DNA from 3 places in the Cloacibacillus evryensis DSM 19522 genome. Region 1 is predicted to be linked to each of the others. Evidence: riboswitches for the same ligand, from Rfam matches in the RefSeq annotation. Region 1 holds a riboswitch; each other region holds the start of a gene.

Region 1 (3,273 bases):
ACGATCTCCCCATCGAGTATCCGGTTCATGTTCCTCACGGCGCAGAAGTTGCCGCACATGCTGCAGGTATCCTCTTTCTCGGGCTTTGATTCGGCTCGGTATCGCCTCGCCTTTTCCGGGTCGATCGCCAGCTCGAACATCTTTTCCCAGTCAAGCTTTTTACGCGCGAAACTCATGCGGTCGTCCCATTCCCTCGCGCCGGGCACGCCCTTCGCGATGTCGGCGGCGTGCGCCGCGATGCGCGCGGCGACGATCCCCTCTTTGACGTCGTTCACATCCGGCAGACGCAGGTGCTCTGCGGGCGTCACGTAACAGAGGAAGGCCGCGCCGCTCGCCGCGGCCAGCGCGCCGCCGATCGCGGAGGTGATGTGGTCGTAGCCGGGGGCGACGTCGGTGACGATCGGTCCGAGCACGTAGAAGGGCGCGCCGTGGCAGAGCGTCTTTTCTATCTCCATGTTCGCCGCGATCTGGTTCAGCGGCATGTGCCCCGGCCCCTCTATCATCACCTGCACGTCGCGCTCCCAGGCCCGCTTCGTCAGTTCGCCGAGCGTTATCAGCTCCTCAACCTGCGAAGCGTCGGTGGCGTCCGCGAGACAGCCGGGGCGGCAGGCATCGCCGAGGCTCAGCGTCACGTCATAATCGCGGCATATTTCGAGCAGCTCGTCGAAACGTTCATAGAAGGGATTTTCTTTGCCAGTCATCTCCATCCAGGCGAAGATTATCGAGCCGCCGCGTGAGACGATGTTCGTCAGGCGCTTGTTCTTTTTGAATTTATGCGCCGTATCGCGGTTGATGCCGCAGTGTATCGTCATGAAGTCAACGCCGTCCTCGGCGTGCATCCGCGCGATATCGATCCACTCCTCCGTCGTTATCTGCGCCAGCGGCTTGTTATAGTAGACGACGGCGTCGTAGATCGGCACCGTGCCGATCATCGCCGTACAATTCCCCGTCAGATGGCGGCGGAATTTCCGCGTGTCGCCGAAGGAGCTCAGGTCCATGATCGCCTCGGCACCCATTTCGACGGCGCTTTGCACCTTTTTGAACTCCATCTCAAGATCGGTCATATCACGCGAGGTACCGAGGTTGACGTTGATCTTCGTCTTAAGCATCGAGCCCAGTCCATTGGGCGATAAGGCGGAGTGCAGCCTGTTGCATGGTATTATCGCGCGTCCCTCGGCCATCAGCCCCATAAGCTTGTCCGTTCCGATGCGCTCCTTCTCCGCGACCGCCGCCATCTCCTTTGTCAAGACGCCCCGGCGCGCCGCCTCCATCTGTGTTGAATGATCCATCGTGCCACCACTTTCTTCGCAGAAATTAAGCGGGGAACACCCGAATAGGCATTCCCCGCTTAAAAGACATTTATGCTATCTTCCTACGGCGGCATTACCCGCATCAGGTGTAAGGGTCGAAGTAAATAACTTCCTCTCAGCCTGCCGCGCAAGCTCCCCTGCTTTGTTGTTTAATTAGAACACGCCTCTTTCCTTTTTGTCAAGCGCGTGAGAAAAAAAATACGCGGGCCTTCCACGATGGCAATAAAAAAGGAAGCCGGGGAACAAACGCTCTCCGGGCTCCTTTCATAAAACTATATAGTTCTGAAGAGGGCTTTACTATTCAATAGCGTCCGCGGTCAGCGGCACCAATTCAACCACATGGTTATGATCGCGGCATTAGTAAAGTTGCAAAAGAGACCGCCTATCACAGGAACCACCAGGAACGCCAGTTTTGAATAGCGATATTTGACGCGGAGAGCGTTCATATTAGCCATCGCGACAGGTACCGCCCCTAAACCGAAGCCGACATGCCCGGCACAGATCACGGCCGCATCGTAGTTTTTTCCGGTAAGGTTGAAGGTGAGATAGCGGGCAAAAAGATACATCAGCAGCACCTGGGCCAGCAGTACAACCATAATGGGAAGCGCCATGTCGATAAGTTCCCAGAGCTTCATCGTATAAATCGCCATTGAAACGAAGACCGTCAGGAATACGTCCCCGATCGTCTCTATTTCAACCTCCGGCACATCGGCCTTCTTCGCGTCCAGCGCCACCCTCATCACAGCCCCACCGCACATCCCCATCACATGAGACGACAGTACGACGGAGGGGAAGAAATAGTTGAACACCGATTGCATGATCATACCGACGCCAAGCGCCACGAATATGAGAAAGAACGATTTGGGTATCTCGCCGACAGAAACCATCGCGGCGGATTTTTCCGGCGATTCCGTATCCATGGAGCCGTCGGCAACACTGTCCAGCAGATGTTTTTTCTGGATCAGGCTGTTGGCGAGCGGGCCTCCAAGCAATGATCCGCTGACGAGCCCAAAGGTGGCGGCGGCTATCGCGACCGAAAGCGCCCCGGGGTAATCGGGCGGAGCGAAGGAAGCCGCATAGCCGTGCCCTCCGGTCATCGGGATGGAACCGGTCATCAGCGCTATCATCGGCTCCAAGCCTAGCATCGTGCCCAGCGATACGGAAAGGACATTCTGCAGAAAAGCAAGCAGAGAGGCCAGTATCAAGAACACAATGACAACCTTGCCTCCTTTTTTAAGGACGACCATGCTGGCGCCAAATCCGCTGGCAGTAAAGAAGAGGTCCATGAAAAACCCCTGGTAGGAGTTATCAAAGGTAAATCCGACGACTCCCGTCAAGCGAAGGGCCAGCGCCAACGCCGCGAAAAGCAGCCCGCCTACGACCGCCCCAGAGATACAGTATTTTCTGAAAACAGATACCTTGGAATTTATCCATTCGCCCAGCAACGCTAATATGACCGCGAAGAAAAGGGTGTAAACGCTGCTGAATTGGATATTGTAAAGTTCATTCATCGTATATCTCTCCCGTAATCCCAGCTTATCTTATCATAAGGATATTTATTCGGAGGATAAAAGCGTCAGCGAAGTTCATCGCAAACTTGCTTTATCGCGGCGTCGAGCGCGGAGATGAGAATATCGACCTCTTCGCGGCTGATGGTGATCGGCGGGGTGATCTGGATATGATCTCCGCGCACTCCATCGGCGGAGCCGCCTCCGGGATAGGGAACGATGCCGCGCTCCAAGCAATATTCGGTGATCTTGCCCTTTATGTTCTGTTTTGTCTCGAAAGGCTCTTTGGTAGTTTTATCGCGCACGAACTCGATGCCGCACATCAAGCCTTTGCCGCGCACGTCGCCGACGATAGGATATTTGTACAGTTCTTCGAGTTTGGCAAGGAGGTATTCGCCCTGCACGGCGGCATTGTCGATATAATGCTCGCGTTCGATAATTTCCATCACCTTGCA
Region 2 (3,273 bases), 220 kb from region 1:
CGGATGCCGTACTTGCGGAAGGTCGAGACCTTGTCGAGCGGGGTGCCGGAGATGCCGTGCTGCGCGATCGTCACGCCGTAGGGCGCGATCGCGTCGGCGATCTCCTTCGTGCGCGCCAGGTCGATGCCCTCCATCTGTCCCGCCGTCGGGTCGTAGGTGCCGTGGAGGCTGCCGTTCGAGATCGCGAGGTAGTCGGGGAATATCTGCCAGGCGTTGAGTCCGCCGATATAATAGAGGGCCTCTTCGACCGTTGAAAGCTCGCCGGGGCCCTTTATCTCGCCGACCTCGACCTCAAGTCCGAGCTCCGAGGGCAGCCAGTCCGCGAGCGCGCGGGTGGCGGCGAAGTTGTCATAGTCGTCCAGGTGTGAAGCGTCGATAGCCACCGAGGTGAAGCCGTTGTTGAGGATCTTTGTGAGATGTCCCACGCCCTTCAGCACGTCGGCCCAACCTTTAATGGCATAATGGTCGACATGGAGCCCGAAGACCGCGCCGTGTCCCATCTCCTCGGAATACTTCAGGGCGTATTCGGAAATGTTGTCGTAGGTCGCGCCGCAGTAAGTCGACTCCGACTTTGCAAGCTCGATGAGCACCGCCGCGTTCTTTTTCTTTGCCGCCTGGAGCACCGCCTTTATCACGAGCGGATGACGCGCGTTCGCCGCCAGCACGATGGAATCGACTTCTCTGGCCGCCGCCGCGATATCACGCCCGCTGACAAGCCCCATCTCCGTATCGCCGAAACGTGCCTGCACGTTCAGCGGACGCTTCTTCAGCAGCTCCTGATATGCTTTGCTCTTTACATCCATTGGAATCTCCCCCTGAGAAATTTTTATAATAAGGTGCTTATAGACTAATTGTAGCCCTTATACATGGATATTGCAAAGGAAATGACGCAAGATCGTAAAGTGAAATATTTATCTTTGTTATTATTTCTCAGGTATCAGTTTGCCGGCCAGCCATGTCAGCGCGGCGGTCGCGGCGATCACCGGCAGCGTCGCGCCCACGGGACTGCCGGCGGTCATAAGATACCGGTAGAGCGCGAAGCCGGCGCCCCAGAGGATCAAATTCCTCGGCGAGAGCTGCCTCGCGGCGCAGTTCCTCTTCAAGATAAAAAAGTCGGTCACCATCACCGCCGCCATCGGCGCGAAGACGGAGGAGATGAGATAAAGCAGGCTCTCATAACTGTCGGAGCGCGCGAAAATGGCGATCATCGTGCCGATAAAGCAGACGGCGACGCCGGCGGCCTTTTCCCTGATCCCTTTGAATATGACGTGGAAGCTGATGCCGGCGGAATAGGCGTCGAGAAAGGTCGTCGTCACGGTGGAGAAGGCTACGATCACCACGCCCGCGGCGCCGAGCCCGGCGTCGAGCATGATCTTCGCGATATCGGAGCCGCCTGTGTAGAGCGCGACGCCGAGTCCGATGAAATACATCCAGCAGCTGGTCAGCGAATAGACGGCCGTGCTGACGGCGGCGCTCTTTTTCGGTTCGCGCGCGTCGCGCATATAGTCGGAGATCAGCGGCAGCCACGACAGCGGCATCGCCACCGATAGTTCCATCGCGTCCGCGAAGCTCATTACGCCGCGGGCAGCCTCCGTCTCACCGCGCTTAAAGACGATGAAGGAGAGCACCAGCGTGAGGATGAAGAGCGCGCCCATCGCGATCTTGTTGACGCGTTCAAAGTTCTTCATATCGAGCAATATCCAGACGGCGATCATGATGCCGATCACGCCGCACCAAAGCATGTTGTCCGTGCCGAATACCGGGTTCAGGATAAGGCCGAGCGAGATCGCGCCGCCCGCGATCATCACCGCGGTCCAGCCTACGAGCTGCAGCACGTTGAGCGCCGCGAAAAACTTAGCCCCCTGCTCTCCGAAGGAAAGCTTGACGCTCTCCATCGCGCCGCGCCCGGAAAGCCCGCCGATCAGCGCCGCGAGATACATGAGAAAGCCGCCGATCAGGTGTCCGGCGACCACCGCGCCCATGCCGCGCGCCATCCCGAGCGGAGCCATCAGCGTCCCCGTGTATATCTCCGCGATGGAGACCGCCGCGCCGAACCAAATCAGCGCGTTTGCCGTTGTCGTTCTCTTTTCCTCATTCATCAAAAACACTCCTTAAAAATAATGACGGCCCCTCCAAGAAGGACAGCCGTCACTGAATTCGAGCTATTCTCCCTACGGTGGCATTACCCACATCAGGTTCATCGGGTCGAGGCCGCGCCTCCTCTCAGCCGAAATATCCAGGCTCCCCATAAATCACGCGGGAATCGTTCCCGCTTTCGTCACGTATTCTAAACAGTTTCGCAGGCGTTGTAAAGTTTATTTTTACGATATTTATTAATAACTGTACTAGAAGCATTTCTCCTTATAATATTGGCTTGTTTTAAAAAATTATTGACAATTTTTAAATATTCAAGTATGTTATATTTAATTATTTTATTTGGCGAGCAACTGGCGCTATTACAAATAAATATACACGAGCAGCGCCAACAACGGCGGAATCAACTGGGTTCTTTGCAGTTATTCATAAATATCTTTATCAGGAGGAATTTTTGTAATGACAGCCGAAACAAAGAAGAGGGTTTCTCTGTTCGACCGTTTTCTCAATGGAGTTGAGCGCGTGGGCAACAAACTGCCGCATCCGATAGCGCTCTTTGCGATCTTTGCCGCCGTGACGGCGGCGCTCTCCGCGATCTTCGCGGCGATGGGCGTCTCCGCGACCGGCGAACTTATCAACCGCGCGACAAATACCGTGGAGATGCAGACGATCCAGGCGATAAGCCTGCTTAACAAGGAGGGCGTCGTCTATATGCTCACCTCGGCGGTAAAGAACTTTACGAACTTCGCCCCGCTGGGCGTCGTCCTCGTCGCCATGCTCGGCGTCGGCGTCGCCGAGACGAGCGGCTACATCCCGACGATCCTCAAGCGCACGGTGGCGGTCACGCCGCGCAGCCTCATCACGCCCGTCGTCGTCTTCCTCGGCATCATGTCCAACATAGCCTCCGACGCCGGATACGTCGTTCTCATCCCGATCGGGGCGCTGATGTTCATGGCCTACGGGCGTCATCCAATGGCCGGCCTGGCCGCCGCCTTCGCCGGCGTCTCGGGCGGCTTCTCCGCCAACCTCGTCATCGGCACCACCGACCCGCTGCTCTCCGGCATCTCGACGGAGGCCGTACACATCCTTGACGCGGCGCGTTCCGTCGAGCCGACCTCCAACTGGTACTTCATGATCGCTTCGACATTCCTCATCACGATCATCGGCACGATCGTCACA
Region 3 (3,273 bases), 460 kb from region 1:
GGCGCATGATATAGGGGAACACCCCCATCACCAGCAGTCCGACGATCACGAACATACCGTAGCGCTCGAGCCAGTAGTAGTATTTCATCCATTGGTACGGCAGCAGCACGTAGAGGATGCGCGAACCGTCGAGCGGCGGTATCGGAATGAGGTTGAAGGCCGCCAGCCCGAGGTTGATATATATCATCAGCAAAATGAACTGCTGCGCGGCCCAACTGCCGAAGAGTTCCGGCGCGAAGCGCGCCAGCTGCGCGCAGACAAAAGCCGTCAGCATGTTACCTGCGACTCCCGCAAGGCTGACGATTATAATGTCACGCTTGGGGTGCTTAAAGTAACGCGTGTCTATCGGCACAGGCTTGGCCCAGCCGAAGCGGAAGAGCAGCAGGCAAAGCGCGCCGAGCGGATCAAGGTGGTCGAGGGGGTTCAGCGAGAGGCGTCCCGCGCGCTCCGCCGTGGTGTCCCCGAGCATCTTCGCGGCAAGGCCGTGGCAATATTCATGAAATGTAATGGCCCAGAGAACGGCGGGCAGGCTCAGAAGCAGCTCCGATATTCCCGAGGCGGAAAATAGATTTCCCAGCATTTAAACACATCCTTATTCTTCTCTCAAAATCACAAGAGATATTTTAACACGACAACGCCGCCTTACCTATCCGTGTAAAGTCAGGATCGACTTTTTTTATCAAAGGGATTGATATCTTCTTTGTCATGACGCGATCCGCCGTTCATCCCACAGCCAGTAGAAGCCGAGGCGGCCGCTTTCGCAGCTTACGCGCGCGGCGAGGCCGTCGCCAAGGCGGTTGCTTATCGCGTAGGGGAAACCGCGGCTGAGCGCGACCCCGTCGAGCGGCCAGCGGACGCCGGCGATGGATACGCCGGCGCATTCCTCCGAAAAAGACAGCAGCGAGACGGCCTTCGGCCTTTCGGCAAATGTAAAGGACGCATTCGCGGGGCCGTCCAGCAAGACAAGCCCCTCCCTCTCGTCGGCTATGCAAAATGGAACGTGCGGAGAAGAAAAGTTCAGAAACGTAAGGACAAGACTCCATAAATGGTCAAATCTGCCGCCCCAGGCCCCCGTTAAAAATATTTTTTTTGCGCGGCCCTTATTTTTTTCGCGGAATAGCTCGAGCGCGAGCTGAAAGTCGGTAAGGTCCTTGTCGCTCTGGTAGCGTTCGACCGGGACGCCATTGTCCGCCGCCCAGCGCCAGCTTTCGGCGGAGGCGCTGTCGCAGTCGCCGACGAGCCTCCGGGGAATGATCCCGGCGGCGCGGCAGGCCTCGACCCCGCGGTCGACAGCCCAAACTTCGCCGCGGGAGCCAAACTCCGAGAGCCATGACGGCGAGGGAGCCCTGCCGCCGAGCACCAGCAGCGCCGTGTCCATAGCCGTCTTATTTTCCAGTTCTATCGTCAGCCGCGGCAGTCCGGTCGTCTCCAATAGGCATCGCCCGCCTTTATTTAAATTTTTCCAATCTCGGCATTATCATGTATACCAGCGCCATTAAAATGGCCGTCTCCGGCAGGAGGCTACTTCCGTTGTAAAGGATCGAATAGAGCCAGGCATTCGTCCCTGCCGGCGCGTAAGAGGCGAAAAAGACGACGCCTGAGAGCACCGCCGCCGCAAAGTTCGCAAAGCAGGCGCAGAGCACGCCAAGCCACTTTTTCCCGGGAAAGAAACCCGCGAGGCCGACGAGCCCGCTCGCCACTGGGTAATCAAGCAGCGCCTGCAGCGGGTGCACCACATAACCGCCGAGCATGAGGCGCAGCAGCCCGGTGACAGCGCCGACGAATATTCCGTACCGCCAGCCGCTGCGGAACGAAAAGACCAACAACGGCAGCAGCGTAAGGCTGACGGAGCCGCCCTGCGGCATCGAAAAAAGCTTGAAATAGGAAAGCACCACGGCAAGCGCTATTGACAGGGCTCCCTCCACTAAAATCTTCAACGGTATTTTCATTCTGATTCCTCCAGATATAATTATTACACCGGAGATGAAAGAAAGGTGCTGCTAAGTTTTCTTCATCTTCCCTACGGCGGCATTACCCGCGTCAGGTTCAAAGGGTCATGACTTGCGTCGATTTCTCAGTCTTTCGACTCCCCCGATGTTAAGAATGTTTTAGCAACTCGCCCCATCTTTGTCAAGTTGACAGTACCGTCCGTTGGTATGATAATGTTCAAAACTCCGGGGGAGCTCATGAAGCTGAGAGGAAGTTTTTAACTTCGACCCCATACCTGATCCGGCTAATACCGGCGTAGGGAGCGAGGCCACGAAATGAAAAACCGCCCCGCTCTTTGTTAGAGCGGGGTTTTTACTTTGAAAAGGGGAATTGCTATGAAACATGGGATATACCGGGGGATAGCGATGTCGGTCGCCGGAAGCGATTCAGGCGGAGGAGCCGGTATCCAGGCGGATTTAAAAACCTTCGCGGCATTAAAGGTCTTCGGCACCACGGCGATAACGGCGCTGACCGTGCAGAACTCGCTCGGCGTGACCGGCATCCACAACGCGCCGCCTGAGATAATCAAGGCGCAGATGCTGGCCGTCGGCAAGGATTTTCCGCTCGACGCGGTCAAGACGGGGATGCTCGGCAACCGCGAGACGATCTCCGCCGTCGCCGAAGGGCTTTCCGAGCTGGGGATAAAGAAGGTCGTCGTCGATCCCGTGATGGTGGCGCAGAGCGGGGACTCCCTGCTCGCCGCCGACGCCGTGGACGCGGTGAAGAATATCATCGTGCCGATGGCGATGATCGTCACGCCCAATCTGCCCGAGGCGGAGAAACTGACGGGGATGAAGATCGACGACGTCGACGGCATGGCCGCGGCGGCGCGCGAGATAAAAAAGCTCGGCTGCGGCGCGGTGCTCGTCAAGGGCGGCCACCTGCCGGGCGAGCCGGAGATGATAACGGACGTGCTGCTGGCGGACGGAGAGATATCGCTGCTGCGGGACAGGCGGATCAATACTACGGCCAACCACGGCACCGGCTGCACGCTGAGCTCGGCGATCGCCGCGGAGCTCGCCGCCGGCTGTTCGCTCGCGGAGGCGGTCGCGCGCGCACGGAAATACCTGCGCGCCGGGCTGCTCTACGGAGTGACGGCGGGACACGGCGCGGGCTGCCTCGGACATGCCGTCACGATGCAGTGGACAGAGGTCGTCAATGGCTAGACCCCTGATCTACCAGATAACGAACGGCGTCTCCGCGCAGCTTCAGGCCGACTGCGTGGCGCTGCTCGGCGGCTCCTCGGTCATGTCGTGCCGGCTCGCGGAGGCGGCGGAGATCGCC

What was found. A riboswitch is a leader RNA that binds a small molecule or an ion and turns the genes downstream of it on or off. The one in region 1 is predicted to bind thiamine pyrophosphate.
Region 2: another riboswitch for thiamine pyrophosphate. It lies ahead of cytX (putative hydroxymethylpyrimidine transporter CytX); the one in region 1 lies ahead of thiC (phosphomethylpyrimidine synthase ThiC).
Region 3: another riboswitch for thiamine pyrophosphate. It lies ahead of thiT (energy-coupled thiamine transporter ThiT); the one in region 1 lies ahead of thiC (phosphomethylpyrimidine synthase ThiC).

Annotation. Positions count from the first base shown of each region.
Region 1 is NZ_KK073872.1:2,801,981-2,805,253, forward strand. Features, by position in the region: gene thiC (phosphomethylpyrimidine synthase ThiC) at 1-1,289, opposite strand, end outside; TPP riboswitch at 1,353-1,459, opposite strand; gene CLOEV_RS12585 (sodium/glutamate symporter) at 1,628-2,821, opposite strand; gene CLOEV_RS12590 (aminotransferase family protein) at 2,887-3,273, opposite strand, start outside.
Region 2 is NZ_KK073872.1:2,585,650-2,588,922, reverse strand. Features, by position in the region: gene CLOEV_RS11605 (class II fructose-bisphosphate aldolase) at 1-803, opposite strand, end outside; gene cytX (putative hydroxymethylpyrimidine transporter CytX) at 924-2,099, opposite strand; TPP riboswitch at 2,152-2,258, opposite strand; gene CLOEV_RS11595 (AbgT family transporter) at 2,554-3,273, shown strand, end outside.
Region 3 is NZ_KK073872.1:2,342,757-2,346,029, forward strand. Features, by position in the region: gene CLOEV_RS10475 (site-2 protease family protein) at 1-580, opposite strand, end outside; gene CLOEV_RS10480 (thiamine diphosphokinase) at 704-1,432, opposite strand; gene thiT (energy-coupled thiamine transporter ThiT) at 1,449-1,949, opposite strand; TPP riboswitch at 2,000-2,103, opposite strand; TPP riboswitch at 2,167-2,269, shown strand; gene thiD (bifunctional hydroxymethylpyrimidine kinase/phosphomethylpyrimidine kinase) at 2,325-3,155, shown strand; gene thiM (hydroxyethylthiazole kinase) at 3,148-3,273, shown strand, end outside.